2 regions of the Chroococcidiopsis sp. CCNUC1 genome follow, and region 2 is predicted to be linked to the other one. Evidence: riboswitches for the same ligand, from Rfam matches in the RefSeq annotation. Region 2 holds a riboswitch; the other holds the start of a gene.
What was found. A riboswitch is a leader RNA that binds a small molecule or an ion and turns the genes downstream of it on or off. The one in region 2 is predicted to bind thiamine pyrophosphate.
Positions count from the first base shown of each region.

Region 1: it holds a riboswitch for thiamine pyrophosphate, as region 2 does, so the genes downstream of both, thiO (glycine oxidase ThiO) here and thiC (phosphomethylpyrimidine synthase) in region 2, are expected to answer to the same signal.

Region 1 covers NZ_CP097480.1:4,745,167-4,754,669, forward strand. The annotation lists gene M5J74_RS21825 (sodium:solute symporter family protein) at 1-1,565, shown strand, start outside; gene M5J74_RS21830 (hypothetical protein) at 1,619-2,224, opposite strand; gene M5J74_RS21835 (tetratricopeptide repeat protein) at 3,169-3,627, shown strand; gene M5J74_RS21840 (hypothetical protein) at 3,689-3,973, shown strand; gene M5J74_RS21845 (hypothetical protein) at 4,045-4,332, shown strand; gene cimA (citramalate synthase) at 4,347-6,005, opposite strand; gene M5J74_RS21855 (2Fe-2S iron-sulfur cluster-binding protein) at 6,100-6,438, shown strand; TPP riboswitch at 6,578-6,673, shown strand; partial or broken gene thiO (glycine oxidase ThiO) at 6,768-7,857, shown strand; partial or broken gene M5J74_RS33610 (thiazole synthase) at 8,010-8,801, shown strand; gene psb34 (photosystem II assembly protein Psb34) at 8,951-9,130, shown strand.
Region 2 covers NZ_CP097480.1:2,914,392-2,923,894, forward strand. The annotation lists gene M5J74_RS13600 (EamA family transporter) at 1-196, opposite strand, end outside; gene M5J74_RS13605 (CoA-binding protein) at 279-1,163, opposite strand; gene M5J74_RS13610 (succinate--CoA ligase subunit beta) at 1,163-2,356, opposite strand; gene M5J74_RS13615 (SDR family oxidoreductase) at 2,485-3,402, opposite strand; gene thiC (phosphomethylpyrimidine synthase) at 3,673-5,043, opposite strand; TPP riboswitch at 5,051-5,146, opposite strand; gene M5J74_RS13625 (pentapeptide repeat-containing protein) at 5,345-6,073, shown strand; gene lipB (lipoyl(octanoyl) transferase LipB) at 6,153-6,878, opposite strand; gene M5J74_RS13635 (hypothetical protein) at 6,877-7,155, shown strand; gene hpf (ribosome hibernation-promoting factor, HPF/YfiA family) at 7,401-8,042, shown strand; gene M5J74_RS13645 (tetratricopeptide repeat protein) at 8,134-8,736, shown strand; gene M5J74_RS13650 (ATP-binding protein) at 8,820-9,503, opposite strand, start outside.

The DNA.
Region 1 (9,503 bases), 1.8 Mb from region 2:
AAGGTGTCCCCCAGATTGCAAATGGAGCTGCAACGGCGGCGGATTGGATGTCGGCGGCTTCTTTTATCTCGATGGCGGGGTTAATTTCGACTCTGGGCTACGATGGCTCGATTTATCTGATGGGTTGGACTGGCGGTTACGTGTTGCTGGCACTCCTACTTGCTCCATATCTGCGCAAGTTTGGTAAGTATACCGTGCCGGATTTTGTCGGCGATCGCTATTATTCTAATGCTGCTAGGTTAGTCGCGGTTGTTGCTGCTTTATTTGTCTCTTTAACTTATGTCGCCGGACAGATGCGGGGTGTCGGAATTGTTTTCAGCCGCTTTCTCCAAGTCGATATCAGCACGGGTGTGATTATTGGGATGGTGGTAGTGGCGTTCTTCTCAGTTTTGGGCGGAATGAAAGGCATCACCTGGACGCAAGTAGCCCAGTATGGTGTATTAATTGTGGCTTATTTGATTCCCGCAGCGGCGATCGCTTATATTCTCACTGGCAATCCAATTCCGCAACTCGCCTTTACTTTTAGCGATATTGTGGGCAAGCTGAATCAAATTCAGTTGGATTTGGGTTTTAAAGAGTACTCGCAACCATTTGCTAACAGATCTCAGTTGGACGTGCTGTTCACTACCCTCGCCTTGATGGTGGGAACGGCAGGACTACCCCACGTAATTGTTAGATTCTACACGGTTCCTAACGTCAGAGCGGCACGTTATTCAGCAGGTTGGGCGCTGTTGTTTATCGCCCTACTTTATACCAGCGCTCCCGCCTTGGCAACTTTCGCCCGTTACAACTTAATTAGCACTTTGCACAACCAGCCAATTACCGAAGTGCGACAGTTAGACTGGGCAAATAAATGGGAAAAAACCAAGTTATTAACCTTTGACGACAAGAACAATGACGGACGAATTGAGCTAACACCAGATAAAAATACGAGCGAAATCACGATTGACCCCGATATTATTGTCTTGTCTACACCAGAAGTGGCTAGGTTAGCCCCTTGGGTCATCGGACTGGTCGCTGCTGGGGGATTAGCCGCAGCTTTATCTACGGCTAGTGGTTTGCTGTTGGTGATTTCTAGTTCTGTGGCGCACGATATTTACTACCGCATCATCAATCCCAATGCCTCAGAAACCCAAAGGGTGTTTGTCGGTCGAATTATGGTAGGTTTAGCCGTGGTGCTGGCGGGATATTTTGGGATTAATCCGCCGGGTTTTGTGGCGCAAGTGGTAGCGTTTGCGTTTGGGTTAGCTGCTGCTAGCTTTTTCCCTGCCATTGTTCTCGGGATTTTTGACAAACGAACGAATCGAGAAGGGGCGATCGCAGGTATCGTAGTCGGTCTAATCTTCACCCTATTCTACATCGTCGGGGTAAAATTCTACGGAATGCAACCTTGGTTATTTGGGATTTCTCCTGAAGGAATTGGTACGGTGGGGATGATAATTAACTTCATCGTCACGCTGGTGGTTTCACGCCTGACTCCACCACCACCAATCGCCGTACAAGAAATGGTAGAAGATTTACGTTCTCCTGCGGGTGCAGAATTACCTGTTGAGTCTGTCCATTAATTTGAATTTGTAGACTGTAGGTAGGGGCGCATAGCTGCGCCCTTATTATGTCTTTATCCTAGCGTGAGGTAATCTATTCGTTCAAAGTCACTGCGTTCTAAATTTTCTAATTCAGGACCCAGCAGTCGCACGTAACCTTGCTGATTCTCAACTCGACGTATAGCTGGGATATAAATATCTTGCTCGACCATAAAATCATAAATAAATCCGTATACACTTCCCATGTCTTCACGTTGAAGCTGACGATTTTGAGATTGGAAGTAAAAAGAAATATCTTCTTCAAAGTCTAACGTTTCTATAAAGTTGCCGTTTTCATATAATTCATATCCAATATAGCCACCCGTATCGCTCACTCTATAGTAAACTGTGCGAGTTTGCAGCAGACTAGAAAGAGTTTGAGTATCTTTTTTGTCGAGTGGAGTACAACCTGGTACAAAACCGAAGTTATAAATTGATGTCCAAGTTTGTTCTTGAAATTGAAATACAATAAAGCCTTGACCTGTAGTTACTATTTCGCGATCGTACACATCCTGTTCCCATCTATCCGCTTGTCTTACTCGAACAAAGGCTGATGCGACAGTTTCTATTGGGGCTTTAACGAAAACAAAAGTTTGATTTAAATCAATAGATTCAATCCCTCTTTTCTGTTCTAGAACCATATTTTTGTCTGATTGTAAAAACGAGGTAAAAGCATTAATTTGAATGAATATAAATAAATGCATAGGGCAATGATAACACTAAGCCCTATGCTTGGATTGAGATATAGCTCAGATAATCTCTAGTCTATTAATTAATCTGGATCTGAATTTGATGGATTCAAGAAAAGTCTTCCAGGCATTCCAGGACCTATAAATTCTGGAAAAGTAAGGCGGATAAGATATACTTCAGGGTTTCTCAGCGAAGCTTGACCAAGCTGGAGGTTATTGAAACTACCTGGAATTTCACAACCTATGGAGTGCCAGACACCTACACCTTTGAAGAAAGCTTCTCTTGTTGTTGCAGTACTAATTTGTCTAACATCAGCAGTAGTGAGAAAAATAATTGCTGGTATTCTTCCTGATACTCCTGCATCACTCCTACTAAGAGCATCAAGAAAACCTAGAATTTGGTAATCATCATAACTAGGGGTAGTAGACCTCCACTTAATGCTTTAACTTCATAAAACACACTCTTGTCATATGTTAAAGGTGAACCCAAAGGAAGGTTTTGAATTACAAGTGGAAGCACACCATCTGGTACTACGTTTACTAATTTACCATTTGTCTTGTCTCTCTTTTGGGGTGATTCAAATTTTTCGGTATTTTCTGGAATTGGAATACCTAGTCTGATAGTAGCTAGTGCAAAGTGTAGATATCTTCATAGACTGACAAAGATAAACGCTCAAATATAGAGCAGCAAAACAAGAATACAAAATAAACTTAACTCTATTTTTCTCAATACTATAAGTGTGATTTTGCTGAAAACATTTACTTGCACTTGCTAGCTAAATTAGGTAAAATTACAATAATTTTATAAAATTGATTATGCTTTGATAGATAAAAGCAAAAATAGTAATGTAAATTTTATATATTAGGTGATATAAATAATAATTAAGTTTTTATATTTGGTTGTTACTGTTTTTTCTACTACAATGTCGATTCTATCTTTTCTTCAAAATGTATCAACAGCTCAAGAGTATCCAGGTTGCTTTATAATTGGTTCAGATAGCAAGATAGTTAGCCTTGACCCTCTATGCAAAAAGCGTAATGACGAGAAGAAATTAAGAATTGCAATGAAAGCCAACGAACTTTATCATCAGGGAATTGAATTAGGTCGTAAAGGATTTTATAAGGAAGCAATTTCTAATTATACTCAAGCAATTAATCTCAATCCTGATTTTGCAGAGGCTTATGTTTCTCGTGCTACCGTTCGATATTTAACAGAAGATGAACAGGGAGGTTTTGAAGACCTCAATAAGGCTTTGAATATATATAAGGATAGGGGAGATACACAAAGATATAATATCGTTCTCGATATGGTTCAGCATATACGAAGAGAGGCTGAATGGGAGAAAAACCCCTAGTTATTCCAACTTGTTGAAGAAGTTCAGATGTAACGTTCTAAAAATAGAATTAAAAGATATAGTGAAAGCCAACGAATTTTATCAACAAGGGAGTGACCGAGCTAGAAGAGGGCTTTATAAAGAAGCATTTGAGGATTTCACTCAAGCAATTAATCTCAATCCTGGTTTTGTAGAAGCTTATATTTACCGCGCTCATGCTAGAACTTTAACAGGAGATAAACAGGGGGCAGTGACAGATTTTCAAAAAGCTATAGATATCTACAAAGCTAGAGGAAGAGCCGACATAGCCGATCTGCTTTTAACACCATTACAGGCACTAAAAAATGAAATTGAATGGGGTGAGTAAGCTTAAATAAGTTCCTTTTTTTTGAAGAAATTTGTCTATAAGATAATAGACGTGAGAGTTTAAAAAATCTCATGAAAGCCAACGAATTTTATCAACAAGGGATCGATCGAGGTAGAAAAGGTCAATACAAAGAAGCATTTGACGATCTTACTCAAGCCATTAATCTCAATCCTGAGTTTGCAGAAGCTTATATTTACCGCGCTCATGCTAGAACTTTAACAGGAGATAAACAGGGGGCAGTGACAGATTTTCAAAAAGCTATAGATATCTACAAAGCTAGAGGAAGATCGGATATAGCCGACATGCTTCTAACACCATTACAGGCACTAAAAAATGAAATTGAATGGGGTGACGAATAATAGCTAATTTTAGCCTAACTAGAAGCACTTAATACTATTTCTGCCATCATATGCAACATTAATCCGTATTCCAATCCTTCTACAACTGCCTGATAAGAAGCTTCTAAAATATTAGGAGAAACACCAACGGTCGTCCAACGCTGATGACCGTTTTTTGATTCTACTAAGACGCGAGTTTTTGCTGCCGTACCACTGTGTCCGTCTAAAATTCTGACTTTGTAATCGCTTAATTCAAACTGAGCAATTTGTGGATAAAAGTTAACTAAAGCTTTTCTTAACGCCCTGTCTAATGCTGCTACAGGACCATTTCCCTCGGCGGCTTCGAGAATGTCTTGACCGTTGACAGTTAGTTTAACAGTAGCGAGGGCATTAGTATTCGATCGCCCTTCGACTAAATCGCAGTGAACTTGAAAGCCTTTAATTTCAAAAAATTGCTGTCGTTTACCTAAAGCCTCGCGCATGAGGAGATCGAAACTGGCTTCAGCAGCTTCAAATTGATAGCCTTCACTTTCTAATTCTTTCAAGCGTTGCAGAATTTGTCGTGCTGTAGGGTTATGTTTATCTAATTCAATCCCAAAAGTACGGGCTTTAGCGACGACATTGCTAATTCCTGCTTGGTCAGAAATCACGATACGGCGGCGATTGCCAATTTGTTCTGGTTGAATATGTTCGTAGGTAAGGGGATTGCGTTCTACAGCCGAGACATGGATACCCCCCTTATGGGCAAAGGCAGAACGCCCTACAAAAGGTGCGTGTTCGTCAGGGGCAAGGTTGACAACTTCGCTGACAAAACGACTGACTTCAGTTAGTTGAGGCATTTGTGCGTCAGCAAGGCATTGGTATCCGAGTTTGAGCTGTAAGTTAGGGATGAGAGAACAGAGGTTAGCATTACCGCAGCGTTCGCCGTAGCCGTTGATCGTCCCCTGTACCATCTTCGCCCCTTCCATCACAGCGGCGATCGCATTGGCGACAGCTGTATCGGAATCGTTGTGGGTATGGATTCCTATTTGGGGAATGGGTAGGGGCGCACAGCTGTGCGCCCCTACAGAAATAAATGAGGCTACGTCGCGAACAATAGAACTAATTTCATGTGGGAGAGTCCCGCCGTTGGTGTCGCACAGGACGAGCCATTCTGCGCCAGAGGCGATCGCGGCTGCTAGCGTTTTTAAGGCATAATCGCGATTGTGTTTATAGCCATCAAACCAGTGTTCGGCATCGTAAATGACTCGTCGCCCTTGGCTGCGAAGGTAGGCAACTGTATCGCGAATCATCTCTAAATTTTCTTCCAGGCTGCATTTTAGCCCTTCTGTAACGTGGAGATCCCAAGATTTACCAAAAATTGTCACCCAACGAGTTCCAGCAGCCAGAATCGCTTGCAGGAGTGAATCTTCAGCCGCACTAACATGGGGGCGACGGGTAGAACAAAAAGCAACGACTTCGGCTTGTTTGAGGGGCTCTTCCTTCAACTGCCAGAAAAATTGTACGTCTCTAGGATTTGCCCCAGGCCATCCACCTTCAATAAAGGGAACGCCCAATTGGTCGAGTTGGCGGGCAATGCGTAATTTATCCTCTAAGGATACAGACAAGCCTTCACGCTGCGTACCGTCGCGTAGGGTTGTATCGTAAATCCAGATCTGGTTTGGGTTGGAGGCGAGGGGTAATGCTTCGGTCATAGGGAAAGAACAAACACAGGAAAGCTCGAACTCTAGAAAGCGATATTCTGATTTTAGGTAGAACTAGATGGTGGAGTCGCTAGCTAACATGGATATGGTAAAGGTAATTGCTCAAGGTAAAACAATTGAATGCGATCGCGGCGCTAATTTACGACAAGTCTTGCTTAAGCATGACATTGAGTTGTACAACGGTGGCGCTAAAGTTATCAATTGTCACGGTATTGGCAGTTGCGGTACTTGTGCGGTGTTAGTCGAAGGCGAAGTTTCCGAACCAAATTGGCAAGATAAAACCCGTCGCTCCCTTCCTCCCCATTCTCCCACGCGCAACCTAAGGTTAGCGTGCCAGACAAAAGTTTTAGGTGATGTAAAGGTAACAAAATTTGACGGCTTCTGGGGACAAGGTACGGAAACTGTGTGGAATTCGGAATTATAGAAAGTGAAAGCTGAGGGGTTTATTGATGGAGATGATCTGCGTTTTTCCTGTCGATGTGTTATGTAGCGAACTACTATGACAATAGGGATAACATGAGAAGCTATGCACATTTTCCGCTTATCCGCGTGCTAGGATAGTCAACCATAGCTAGGGGTGTCTGGGGAACCAGGCTGAGATAGTCCCTTAGAACCTGAGACTGGGTAATACCAGCGGAGGGAAGCTGTTTATGAGAACTCAAGATATATACAGAATGGCTGGCGAAGCATTGCAGGTAAAAGCGATCGCTCAATTTCTCGCCTCTTGCCTAACTCACAAATGACAAATGACAAATGACAAATGACATTTTAATTATTGGTGGCGGGGTCGTTGGTTTGGCGATCGCCGTTGAGTTAAGATTGCGCGGTGCATCTGTCACTTTACTCTGTCGCGATTTTCATGCTGCGGCAAGTCATGCAGCGGCGGGAATGCTAGCGCCTCAAGCCGAGCAAATCCCTCCAGGGGCAATGTTAGATCTGTGTTTGCGATCGCGATCGCTCTACCCCGAATGGACGCGCAAGCTAGAAGAAATTAGCGGTAAACCAACAGGTTACTGGGCTTGCGGCATTCTCGCGCCTGTTTATGAAGATGTAGGGGCGCACAGCCGTACACTCCTACAAGAAAATAATTCTTCCCCCGCTTACTATCTCGATAAAGAGGCAATCCACCTCTATCAACCAGGATTGAGTGAAGCAGTTGAGGGCGGTTGGTGGTATCCCGAAGATGCTCAAGTCGATAATCGGGCTTTGACTTTGGCTTTATGGTCGGCAGCAGAATCTTTGGGCGTAGATTTGCACGATGGAATTGCTGTTGAAGGCATTTTACAGCATCAAGGGCGAGTTATTGGCGTTCAGACTGCCAGTGGCAACTTCTCAGCCGATCGCTATATCCTGGCATCTGGTGCTTGGTCGTCAGAGTTGTTACCTTTACCCGTGCGTCCGAAAAAAGGGCAAATGCTATCGGTACAAATACCAGATAGCGATCGCGCTGATGCGATGCTCCAGCGGGTTTTGTATGCTTCAGATGTCTACATCGTACCGCGCCGCGAACGCCGCATTATTATTGGTGCTACCAGTGAAGATGTAGGATTTACCCCTTATAATACCCCAGCGGGAATTCAAACTTTACTGCAACGAGCCATTCGGATCTATCCCCAGTTACAAGATTATCCAATTCGCGAATTTTGGTGGGGTTTTCGTCCTGCGACTCCTGACGAACTACCCATTTTAGGAAATAGCCCCTGCTCGAATCTTACCTTAGCCACTGGTCACTATCGCAACGGTATCCTCCTCGCACCCATCACTGCCAAGTTAATTGCTGACTTATGGGAACAAAAATTAGATCCTTTGCTAGAGAGTTTTAGTTATTTACGATTTCTTGGCGAGAGTTGGAAGTCGGGAGTCGGGAGTCGGGAGAAGAGAGCTGAGGGAGCTGAGGGAGACATTGCCTACCAATTACCAACTACCAATTACCAATTACCAATTACCAAAAATTCACAAATGCAAACCTTAGATCTATCACAGCAACAGTCCCTCGATCGCCCTTTAGTGATTGCCGATCGCACTTTTTCTTCCCGCTTGATGACTGGTACTGGTAAGTATCGCAACGTAGAAGAGATGCAGCAAAGCGTGGTTGCTAGCGGTTGTCAAATTGTCACCGTTGCTGTGCGACGAGTGCAAACAAAAGCACCTGGACATGAAAATTTAGCTGAGGCTTTGGATTGGACAAAGCTGTGGATGTTGCCCAATACTGCTGGTTGTCAGACGGCGGAAGAAGCAATTCGCGTTGCTCGTTTGGGGCGCGAGATGGCGAAGGTTTTAGGACAAGAAGATAACAATTTTGTCAAGTTAGAAGTGATTCCCGATCCAAAATATTTGCTGCCCGATCCGATCGGGACTTTACAAGCAGCAGAACAACTGGTGAAGGAAGGGTTTGCTGTATTACCTTACATCAATGCCGATCCAATGCTGGCGAAACGCTTGGAGGAAGTCGGCTGCGTGACTGTGATGCCTTTGGCTTCTCCAATTGGTTCTGGACAAGGATTGAAAACAACGGCAAATATTCAAATCATCATTGAAAATGCTGGCGTACCAGTGGTGGTAGATGCGGGAATTGGCACGCCTAGCGAAGCCGCGCAAGCAATGGAGTTGGGGGCAGATGCTTTACTGATTAACACGGCGATCGCCCAAGCTAAGAACCCTCCTGCTATGGCACGCGGTATGAAACTAGCCACCGAAGCCGGACGACTCGCCTACCTCGCCGGACGAATACCAATTAAAGATTACGCGATCGCTAGTTCCCCTCTTAGCGGCACTGTCACGAGCTAAAGCGGTTGTTTCCCCAACTCCTGTAAGGGCGTACAGCCGTGCGCCCCTACCGACTCCCGTATATGTAAATTTTCTTAACTAAAGTATGAGAGTATTTCTACCATTTTTTGTTACAGTTAAGCAAAGCAAAAATAGAAAGGACTTGATTCATGCCCTATACCACCGAAGAAGGCGGTCGTTTAAATAACTTTGCTGTAGAACCCAAAGTTTACACGGCAGAACCACCAAGCAGTACTCAGAAGCGTAACTATATTATTGGTGGCGTTGCAGGTGCATTTTTGGTTGTGGCTTTAGTATTCGTTGCTGTGGCGGTCTCTAGCGCCAGTTAACATTAAGGGTTTTTGACAATTTAACCATTAGTTTTTCGCCAAATACCCGACGATCGCGATCGCACCTACTATACAAGGTGAGAGATCTAAGCAGTAAAGAAGTATTTGGGCGAAATTTTTGTTTTTGGTTTCAGTATTAGAGTGGGCGTTGCTCACCCTACACCTCTAGCGTTATTTATATTTATTGATTTTTACTCAAAAAACAACAATGCGATCGCTGCTTTTTTACCACTAGTTCAGTCAACAATCGCTATTAATCTCAATTCAAGCAGGCAAACTTTTTGCCTTGCCATTTAACTCACTATCCTTGTCGAGAAGCAGAAATTTAGTTAAATTTCTGCTCTCGACATTACTATTATGTAACTTTGCTGTG
Region 2 (9,503 bases):
TCAGATCGTGTCGGACACTCGGCGCTAGAAAAAGGATCGGCAGCATTGCAACAGTGGCAACCAGAAAGCGACCTGCCAAAACTGCAAAAGCAGACCATCCTGGAAGCCAGCGGACAAATACACCTACCATACCCCAAGTAGCTGCGGCACATAGAGCCGCCATTAAGCCTTGGGTGTTTAGTGTGGGTTGAGTCATCTAGATTTCATATCCTTGACTTTTCCCTGTTCTCTATTCATCAAAGATTTCGAGTCAATTCGGAAGTATCAAACTGCATCTTTTATTTTTTCTTTAATGCCTTTTTCACCAATTCAGCAATTTGCGAGGGGCGTTCTGCAACTGGAACTTTTGCCGCTTTGAAAGCTTCTAACTTGCTTTTTGCCGTACCGACATTATCTCCTCTGCCAACCACGGCTGCTAGCGTCCCAGTATGCCCCCAGTGTTTGCCAGCTGGTGCATGACAGCCAGCAATGTAGGCTATAACTGGTTTATCGATCGCCTCGGCAATGTAACGCGCCGCAGCTTCTTCGCTATTTCCCCCAGGTTCCCCGACTAAAACGATCGCTTCTGTAGTATCGTCTTCATCGAAAATTTGCAGCCATTGTAGAAAAGAAGAACCAATAATTGCATCACTGCCAATACTGACAGCAATTGACTGCCCTAACCCGGCTTTAGTCAATCCCAAGGCAATTTCGTAAGTCAGAGTCGTGCTGCGACTGACAATACCAATCGAACCTGGAGTATAAAATTCACTGGCATGGGTTCCCAAAAGTAATTTGCCAGGAATGATAATACCCGGACTGTTTGGTCCTACAATTATGGTTTCGTTTGCCTCTGCTTTACGCAACAAGCGCACCATATCCAAAGGAGGTACGCCAGCAGAGATGATAATAATTTGTTTTATCCCAGAAGCGATCGCCTCTAACGCAGCATCTAAAGCTTGATAGGGAGGGACGAAAATAATCGTCGTATCGATCGCCCCAACTGCCGCTACTGCCTGTTCGACCAAATCGAACACGGGTAAATCGTCAATAGATGTCGTTTGACCAGGACTAACTGCGGCAACAATCTGCGTCCCGTAGGCTTGCATACGAGCAATGTAGGGCGACCAGAGCGATGCTGTCATGCCCTGAATTAAAACTTTACTATCAGGCTTTAATTTCATCACTCACTTCTTTTAGGCAACGAACTTTTCGCAACACGGACGGCTTGGGCGATCGCTTCGTCTAAATCTTCCATTGAAGAGACTTGTACCGCATCTAGCTTTGCTTTGGCATCTGCTAAATCCGTTCCTGCCAAGCGCACGACTAGTTTAGGGTATTGGGCATGAGAACGAGTTTTGTGCGTCTTATTGTCGTGCTGTTGTACGAAAGTCGCGATCGCCTCAGCCACTTCTACAGTTGTCGGCACGCTACAAAGAATATTAACTAAGATCGCATGGATAGATTTATCTTGAGCGATCAATTCTAGACCTTGGACGACGCGATCGCAAAAATTCAACCCCCCATTTGCGCCAATTCTTCCATGTCCCACATTTAAGCAAACAGATGGTTTGCGGTGACTGGCTGTGGCGATCAAATCTAAAGTTGCCATCAATAACCCCGCACCATTGCCCAAAATTGCAATATTTCCCGACTTATCTACCTCATTCCACTTGCCAACTTGAGCGACTGATGGATAACCGTTAGGACGGCTAGCTTTTTTTTCTGCCATCATCAAAATATCGGGATGGCGGGCGATCGCTTGGTCGTTGACAGTAACTTTACCATCCAATGCCATTAACTCCCCAGTCGAACTGACCCCTAAAGGATTGATTTCGATCAAATCCAAATCTTTCTGCACGAATAAACCGTACATTTTTTCCACGATAGCGCTGACCGATGCCAGTGCATCTCCCTGCAAGCCCATTTTGACTGCTAATCGGCGGGCATAAAAGGGTGAAAAATCTCGTTCGACTATGACTTGTTGTAAAGCTTCTGGATTGGATTCAACATCGACTCCCCCTTGCGTAGAACCCAGAAGCAACGGACGGCGAGCAACTGCATCGATAACTATGGCTAGGTAAAACTCGCGATCGGAGTTGTATTTTGCCTCCGCTAGTAAAACTTCAGGAAATTCCCCTAAAATTGGTAAATTGAAGATCGTTTGTGCCGCAGCGATCGCGTCGATCGTATTCGTGACGATCTTTACTCCCCCAGCTTTTCCCCTACCTCCCGTCCGCACTTGCGATTTGAGTACTACTGGATAGGGAATCTTCAACCCCTTCAAATCGCGGGGACGATCGATTCTTTGGGAAGGTAAAACTGGAATACCAATCTCGCGAAACCATTCTTTAGCTTGATACTCTAGTAGATCCATTTTTTGATGGTAATAGGTAATAGGTAATGGGTAATGGGTCAGGAGGGATTAGGATTTAGCACTAAGGGATTAGGGTAGCGATCGAGAACTACCAACTACCAACTACCAATTACCAATTACCAATTCATTTATACTTCATCCTTCAAGCCTAAACGATGCTTTTGCCAATCTTGCGCTACAAGGTTAATGCCATAAAATCGCTGCCAAAAGCGATCGACAACTTTAGTTGATAAAACTTTCGTCATCATAAACACCAAAAAATTTCCCCCTGTTGCTGCAATATAGCGCGGGCGGGGATGAGAATCTGTCAGTGCTTTAACAATTGCTTCTGCAACTCGTTCGGCACTCCAAGCACGGCTACTCGTGTGTTTCTCTAAATCTTTTAATTTTTCAAAAGCAGCGCGATAGGGGGTGCGTTCGGGAGTGGCTACGGTTGATTCTACAGCTTGGGCGGCGGCGGCAAAAAAATCCGTGCTGACTGGACCTGGTTCGATGACGCTGACTTTAATATTGAATGGTGCTAGTTCCATGCGCAAAGCATCGCTGAGTCCCTCGAGGGCAAATTTTGAACCACTATACAAACCGCCAAACGGGAAAGCCATCCTACCACCCAGCGAACTAATATTGATAATTCTGCCACCACCGCGATCGCGCATCAGCGGAATTAAGCTGCGGATCAGCGCTAAGGGTGCTAGCACGTTGATTTGAAATTGTCTGGCAGCAGCTTCGTGGGGAATGAGTTCTATGGGTCCCATCTGTCCGTAGCCAGCATTATTAACTAAAGCATCAACGCGACCGAATTTTGCGATCGCGGCTTGGGCTAGGGCTTCAACTTGGTCAGTCTGTGCTAAATCTGTGGGAACGATGAGAACTTCTGCCCCTAATTGCCGACAGTGACTAGCGACCTTTTCCAACTTGTCTGCATCTCTAGCTGCCAAGACTAAGCGAATCGTCTTAAATCGTTCTGCTAAAATTTTTGCCAGTGCTGCCCCAATGCCAGTAGAAGCACCAGTAATTAATACAACTTGTTCGGATAAAGAAAGCATTTTTAGTCAATTTAACGAGCAACAATTAGGGCGAGACAGACAATCCTACCCTATGTTCTGCAAAGATTTTAAAGCGACGAGGGCAAACTTGTCTTATATCTGAGGAGACACAATTAAGAGAGCTGAGGGGGCTGAGGGGGCTGAGGGAGCTGAAGGAGAGTCGCGAAGTTGAGGGAGCGACAACCAACAACCAACAACCAACAACCAAAAACAAATTTCCCACACCCCACACCCTACACCCTACACCCCTTCTTCACGCACCACTCACCACTATCCTTTCACAGTTTCTCGTGCCAAGAACTTTTCTAGTTCCGTCAGCGCGTCAGCATCAACTTTTGTTTGCATCGGGCAGAATTTGGGACCGCACATCGAGCAGAATTCAGCAGTTTTATAAATATCTGCTGGCAGGGTTTCGTCGTGATATTCCTTTGCCCTGTCTGGATCGAGGGATAATTCAAACTGACGATTCCAGTCGAAATTGTAACGGGCGGTTGAAAGCTCGTCATCCCTATCTCTAGCACCGATGCGGTGTCTTGCCACGTCCGCAGCGTGAGCGGCGATTTTGTAGGCAATCAAACCATTCCGCACGTCTTCCGCATCGGGTAAGCCCAAATGTTCTTTAGGTGTGACATAGCATAACATTGCCGTACCATACCAACCTGCCATTGCTGCCCCGATCGCAGAAGTGATATGGTCGTAGCCTGGGGCAATATCCGTTACCAGTGGTCCCAGCACGTAAAAAGGTGCTTCCGAACACTCTTCCATCTGCTTGCGGACGTTAAATTCAATTTGATCCATCGGGACGTGTCCTGGTCCTTCTACCATGACTTGGACATCGTGTTCCCAGGCTTTACGAGTCAGTTGTCCCAAAGTTTTTAATTCTGCTAACTGTGCCTCGTCGGATGCATCGTGGAGACAGCCAGGGCGTAGAGAGTCACCCAAACTAAAGGACACGTCGTATTTCTTAAAAATCTCGATAATGTCGCGCAAGTGCGTGTACAGCGGATTTTGTTTGTGATGGTGCAACATCCACCGCGCTAAAATACCTCCACCACGGGAGACAATTCCGGTAATTCGGTTTTTGACTAATGGCAAATGCTCGATTAAAATCCCAGCATGAATTGTCATATAGTCTACACCTTGCTGGGCGTGTTTCTCGATGATGTGGAGAAAATCTTCCGCAGTGAGCTTTTCAATACTACCGTGGACGCTTTCTAAAGCTTGATAGACTGGTACAGTGCCAATTGGCACCGGAGAAGCGTTAATAATTGCAGTGCGAATTTCATCTAAGTTACCGCCGCCTGTGGATAAGTCCATGACGGTATCGGCTCCATATTTTACCGCTAGATTGAGCTTGGCAACTTCTTCATCTAGGTTGGAAGAGTTGGGTGAAGCACCAAGATTAGCATTCACCTTACATTTGGAGGCGATGCCAATACACATCGGTTCCAAATTGGGATGATTGATATTGGCAGGGATAATCATGCGTCCCCGCGCTACTTCATCTCGAATCAACTCCACGGGTAAATTCTCCCGTCGGGCGACATGATGCATTTCTTCGGTTATTACACCTTTACGGGCAAAGTGCATTTGAGACACGTTATCTTGCCCGCGACGCTTCGCGATCCATTCTGTACGCATTTCGAGTTCCTCGCATAAACAGCTTCCCTCCGCTGGTATTACCCAGTCTCAGGTTCTAAGGGACTGTCTCAGCCTGGTTTCCCAGACACCCCTAGCTATGGTTGTCGATTGTATCACTTCTACCCAGCCGCAGTTTGTTAATTTTTGAGTTAATTAATTTTTTCTATGTATGCAAGCTAAATGATTGTTGGAGTAAGGCGAAAGCTCGTAAAAATAAGATTTGGCGGGAAAAATATACTGTCTATTTCCGAAAAGATTAGACTAAAAATTAATAACCGATCGCTTCAGGATTTTATACGCGATGTTAGCTCCTATACTAAGTTTACTGGCTTACGCGAACGATCCACCGATCGCACCCTACAATCCCAGCATCCGATCGAGCGATCGCAGCGTTCAATTAGTTAAGCAACAAAATAGCGCGATCGAACAGTTACTATCTACTAATGAATGTGAAGGATGTAACCTAGAAAATGCCGAGCTTCAAGGTGCAAAATTGAGGGGTGCAAAACTGAGAGGTGCAAATATGAGAAATGCCGATCTTAGTTATGCCAACTTAGAAAATGCTGACTTAGAAAATACAAATTTAGAAAATGCTAATTTAGCAAGTAGCAATCTTCGAGGTGCGAAATTAGAAAATTCTTACCTGAGATCTGTCGATTTAGACAATGCTAACTTGAATAATGCCAACTTAGAAAAAGTAAACCTGGAAAATGCCAATCTAGAGGGTAGCAGTCTTCGAGGTGCAAAACTAGATACTGCTTATCTCAGGGGCGTTAATTTTCGAGATGCCGATTTGCAACTCGCAATATTAGAAAATGCTAATCTTCAAGATGCTAATTTTCAACGGGCGATTCTCCGAGATGCTGTACTAGATGATGCTTATTTGGGAAATACAAACTTAAGAAATGCCGATTTACGAAATGCTTCTCTACAAGATGCAAATTTGCAAGGGGCAAAATTAGCAGGAACTAATCTGCGCGGTGCAGATCTTAAAGGTGTTTATTTACCTGATGGTATGAGAAATGATTAGGTGATTGGGAGTTACCCAATTGAAGATTCAGATCTCGATCCCCCAACCCCCCTTAAAAAGGGGGCATTGTTCCCCCTTCTCAAGGCAGGCTAGGGGGAATCTTTGAGGATCTATCGTTTTTAACCAAACTGTATCGATCTATATCTTCTTCCAATCCTTTTTGCTCTACTAAATCTACTTCAAATACCTCTGCAAACGATCGCGCAACTTGCAATTTCACCTGCTCTAGTTGAATATCTGGTATCCATTGAGCTAAACTACCCACGGGTTTATCGGCAATCCCGCAGGGGACAATTTTACTGAAACCTGCCATATCGGGACAGACATTCAAAGCAAAACCATGCATTGTCACCCAGCGACTGACTTTAATCCCGATCGCGGCGACTTTATATCCTTCCAACCATACCCCAGTTAAACCAGGGACGCGATCGCCCTGCAACCCGTACACTGCTAATACGCGAATTAAGACTTCTTCTAGCTGCCGCAAATACCAGTGCAAATCTTTGTGGTGGAATTGCAGATTTAAAATCGGGTAGCCTACCAGTTGACCGGGACAGTGATAAGTTACCTCTCCACCTCTTTCTATCCTGTATACTTTTTCTGCACTTTTGTCAAGGTCGAATTGCAGAAAATCTAAACTAGCTCCGTGTCCTAAAGTGTAGACTGGCGGGTGTTCTAGCAAAATTAAGACATCAGGTAAATCGGGATCTTGGCGGCGCTGTTGCAACAGATGTTTTTGCCAATTCCAAGCCTCAGCATAACAGACGAGTCCGTAATTATAAAGATAGCATTGATGGCGTTTCATGGAGATGATTACAAGCGATCGCAAAAAAGTTCAAGCGTATTTTTTACCAAATTTTATTGCATTTGCGATTGACTACATCAAGAAATGTCAAGGAATGCGAAGGATATTAAAAAGAACTAAAACCTCTCTGTTTTCCAGAATACAAAGTGCTAACTTGAAAGTAGAAACACAAACACAGCAGGGAGGAAGGCTTTACCACCACGCCAGACTCGATGTGAAAGTCGAGATTCTACTAGGAAAAATCCCAGATCGCCCTCCAACTGGGAAATACCTGTAGTTTATTAGCAGGAACAAACCCTTTTCGTCAGGAAGTGCGACTGGTAAATTTTCATCGCAAAATAGCGAAGTTGATAAACTAAAGCGTGGTTAAATGGTGACAAAAAGCGCACCAATCGATTGATTTCTGGAGTACTTAAAACACCAGAATTCGGGCTTTTAGTAAGTAGACACTGACAGCAAATTGTTGCTGCTTTGTATTTAACCTAACACAAATTTGGTTCGTATCCATCGGGAGAATTAAATATGAAGCTTGTGATCCATGGCAAAAACATCGAAATCACCGATGCCATTCGCGAGTACGTGAATCAGAAAATAGAAAAGGCAGTCAATCATTTTCAAACTCTAACCACTGAAGTAGATGTTCATTTGTCAGTAGCCCGCAATCCCAGGATCAACCCAAAACAAGCAGCGGAAGTCACAATTTACGCCAACGGAACTGTAATTCGGGCAGAGGAAAGTAGCGAGAACTTATACGCCAGCATCGATCTAGTCGCCGATAAAATTGCCCGACAGCTACGCAAGTATAAAGAAAAATTGCAAGACAAGAAAACTCAGCCAAAAACTAGCTTAGAGGCAGTAGAACCACCTGTTGTTAATGATTTGATTGGCGATCGCACTCCCGAATTACCTAGCGAAGTCGTCCGCACGAAATACTTCGCCATGCCACCAATGACACTGAATGAAGCCCTAGAACAACTACAACTCGTCGATCACGATTTTTATATGTTCCGCAATGCCGAAACTGGAGAAATAAACGTCATTTACGAACGCAATCATGGTGGATATGGCGTAATTCAACCCCGCAACGGCAACGGACACACGCACGGTAATGCTAAGAACGGTAAAGCCCAAACTTCGGTAGAAAAGCCACAGGTTTCTAAGTAACAACAAGTAGAGACGTTACACGTAACGTCTCTACACTGATAACTGTCTAAGCCTACAATGGAATTGGCGAGAAGTTGCTAGGAAGGTAGCGATGAGAGTACCACAGGCTTTCTTGACAAAATTCCGAGCTGCATTTGTCGGTGTCAGCATACTGATGCTAGGGATGCAACCTAGTTATGCTATAGAAACGTTACCAAGGCAAATCAAACCGCAAGAAAACCTACAGGTAGCAGCAACGCACAACAATCGAGGCGTAGAGTTAGCCGAACAAGGAAAATTCTCAGAAGCGATCGCGGCTTTCAATCAAGCAATTGAAATTTATCCTCAGTACGAAAACGCTCACAATAATTTAGGGCTTGCTTTTGGCAATCAGCAACAGTACATCCAAGCAGAAAACGCCTTCAAACATGCTCTTGCCATCAATCCGCGTAATTTTGAAACCTACAATAATTTAGGAATCGCCCTCGGTAGTCAAGGCAAATTTGCAGAAGCGATCGCTGCTTTTCGACAAGCAATTCAACTCAAACCCAACGATCCAACCTCTTACCAAAATCTCGGTGTAGCATTTTGGAGTCAAGGAAATTTGTCCGAAGCACAAGCATCTTTGCATAAAGCCAAAGATCTCTACTCCACACAAAACAACTCAACAGGCATAAGTTATGTAGAGCAGATTTTGCAACAGATGGAAAAGTAATGGGTAGTTGGTGAGTGGCTAGTGGCTAGTGGCTAGATTCAATTTCAGTAACTAGTCACTAGCGACTAGTTACCGATAACTGATTATATTGGCAGAGTCACAACAAAAGTCGTTCCTATTCCAACTTCACTAGTGACGCTAATTTCGCCGCTGTGCAAGTCTACACACTGTTTGACAATAGACATTCCCAAGCCCGTACCAGAGATATTTTCTACGTTACTACCACGATGAAAAGAATGGAAGAGTTGTTCTATATCTTGAGCCGGAATACCAATTCCTCGATCGCGGATGGAGAAAGTAGCTTTTCTGGCTTCAATAGATAAGCTTAAATCGATGTCACCGCCTTTAGGCGAGTATTTAATTGCATTGGAAAGTAAGTTACTCAAAATATAACGGAGCAATTTTTCATCGACATTAGCAGTTATCGGTTGTGCTTGACTGGTAAAAATAATTGAGTGTTTGCTACTAGCACTCATCCGCATTTCTTCTACTAAGTCATGGCAAAATTGTTCTAAGGGTACTGGTGTGGGATTGAATTCGAGTTTTTCGGCTTCAGCTTTACCAATCAGTAAAACATCATCTAACAATTGTGTCATGCGTTTGGTAGCAATTTGAATTCGATCGAGATACATGCGTTTTTTATCTTCTGAAGCGCGATCGCCAAATTGTTCGAGTAGCTTAGCTGACATTAGAATTGTTGTTAGCGGAGTCCGAAATTCGTGAGATGCTGTAGTAATAAATCGCGATTTCAGTTCTACTAACTGTTT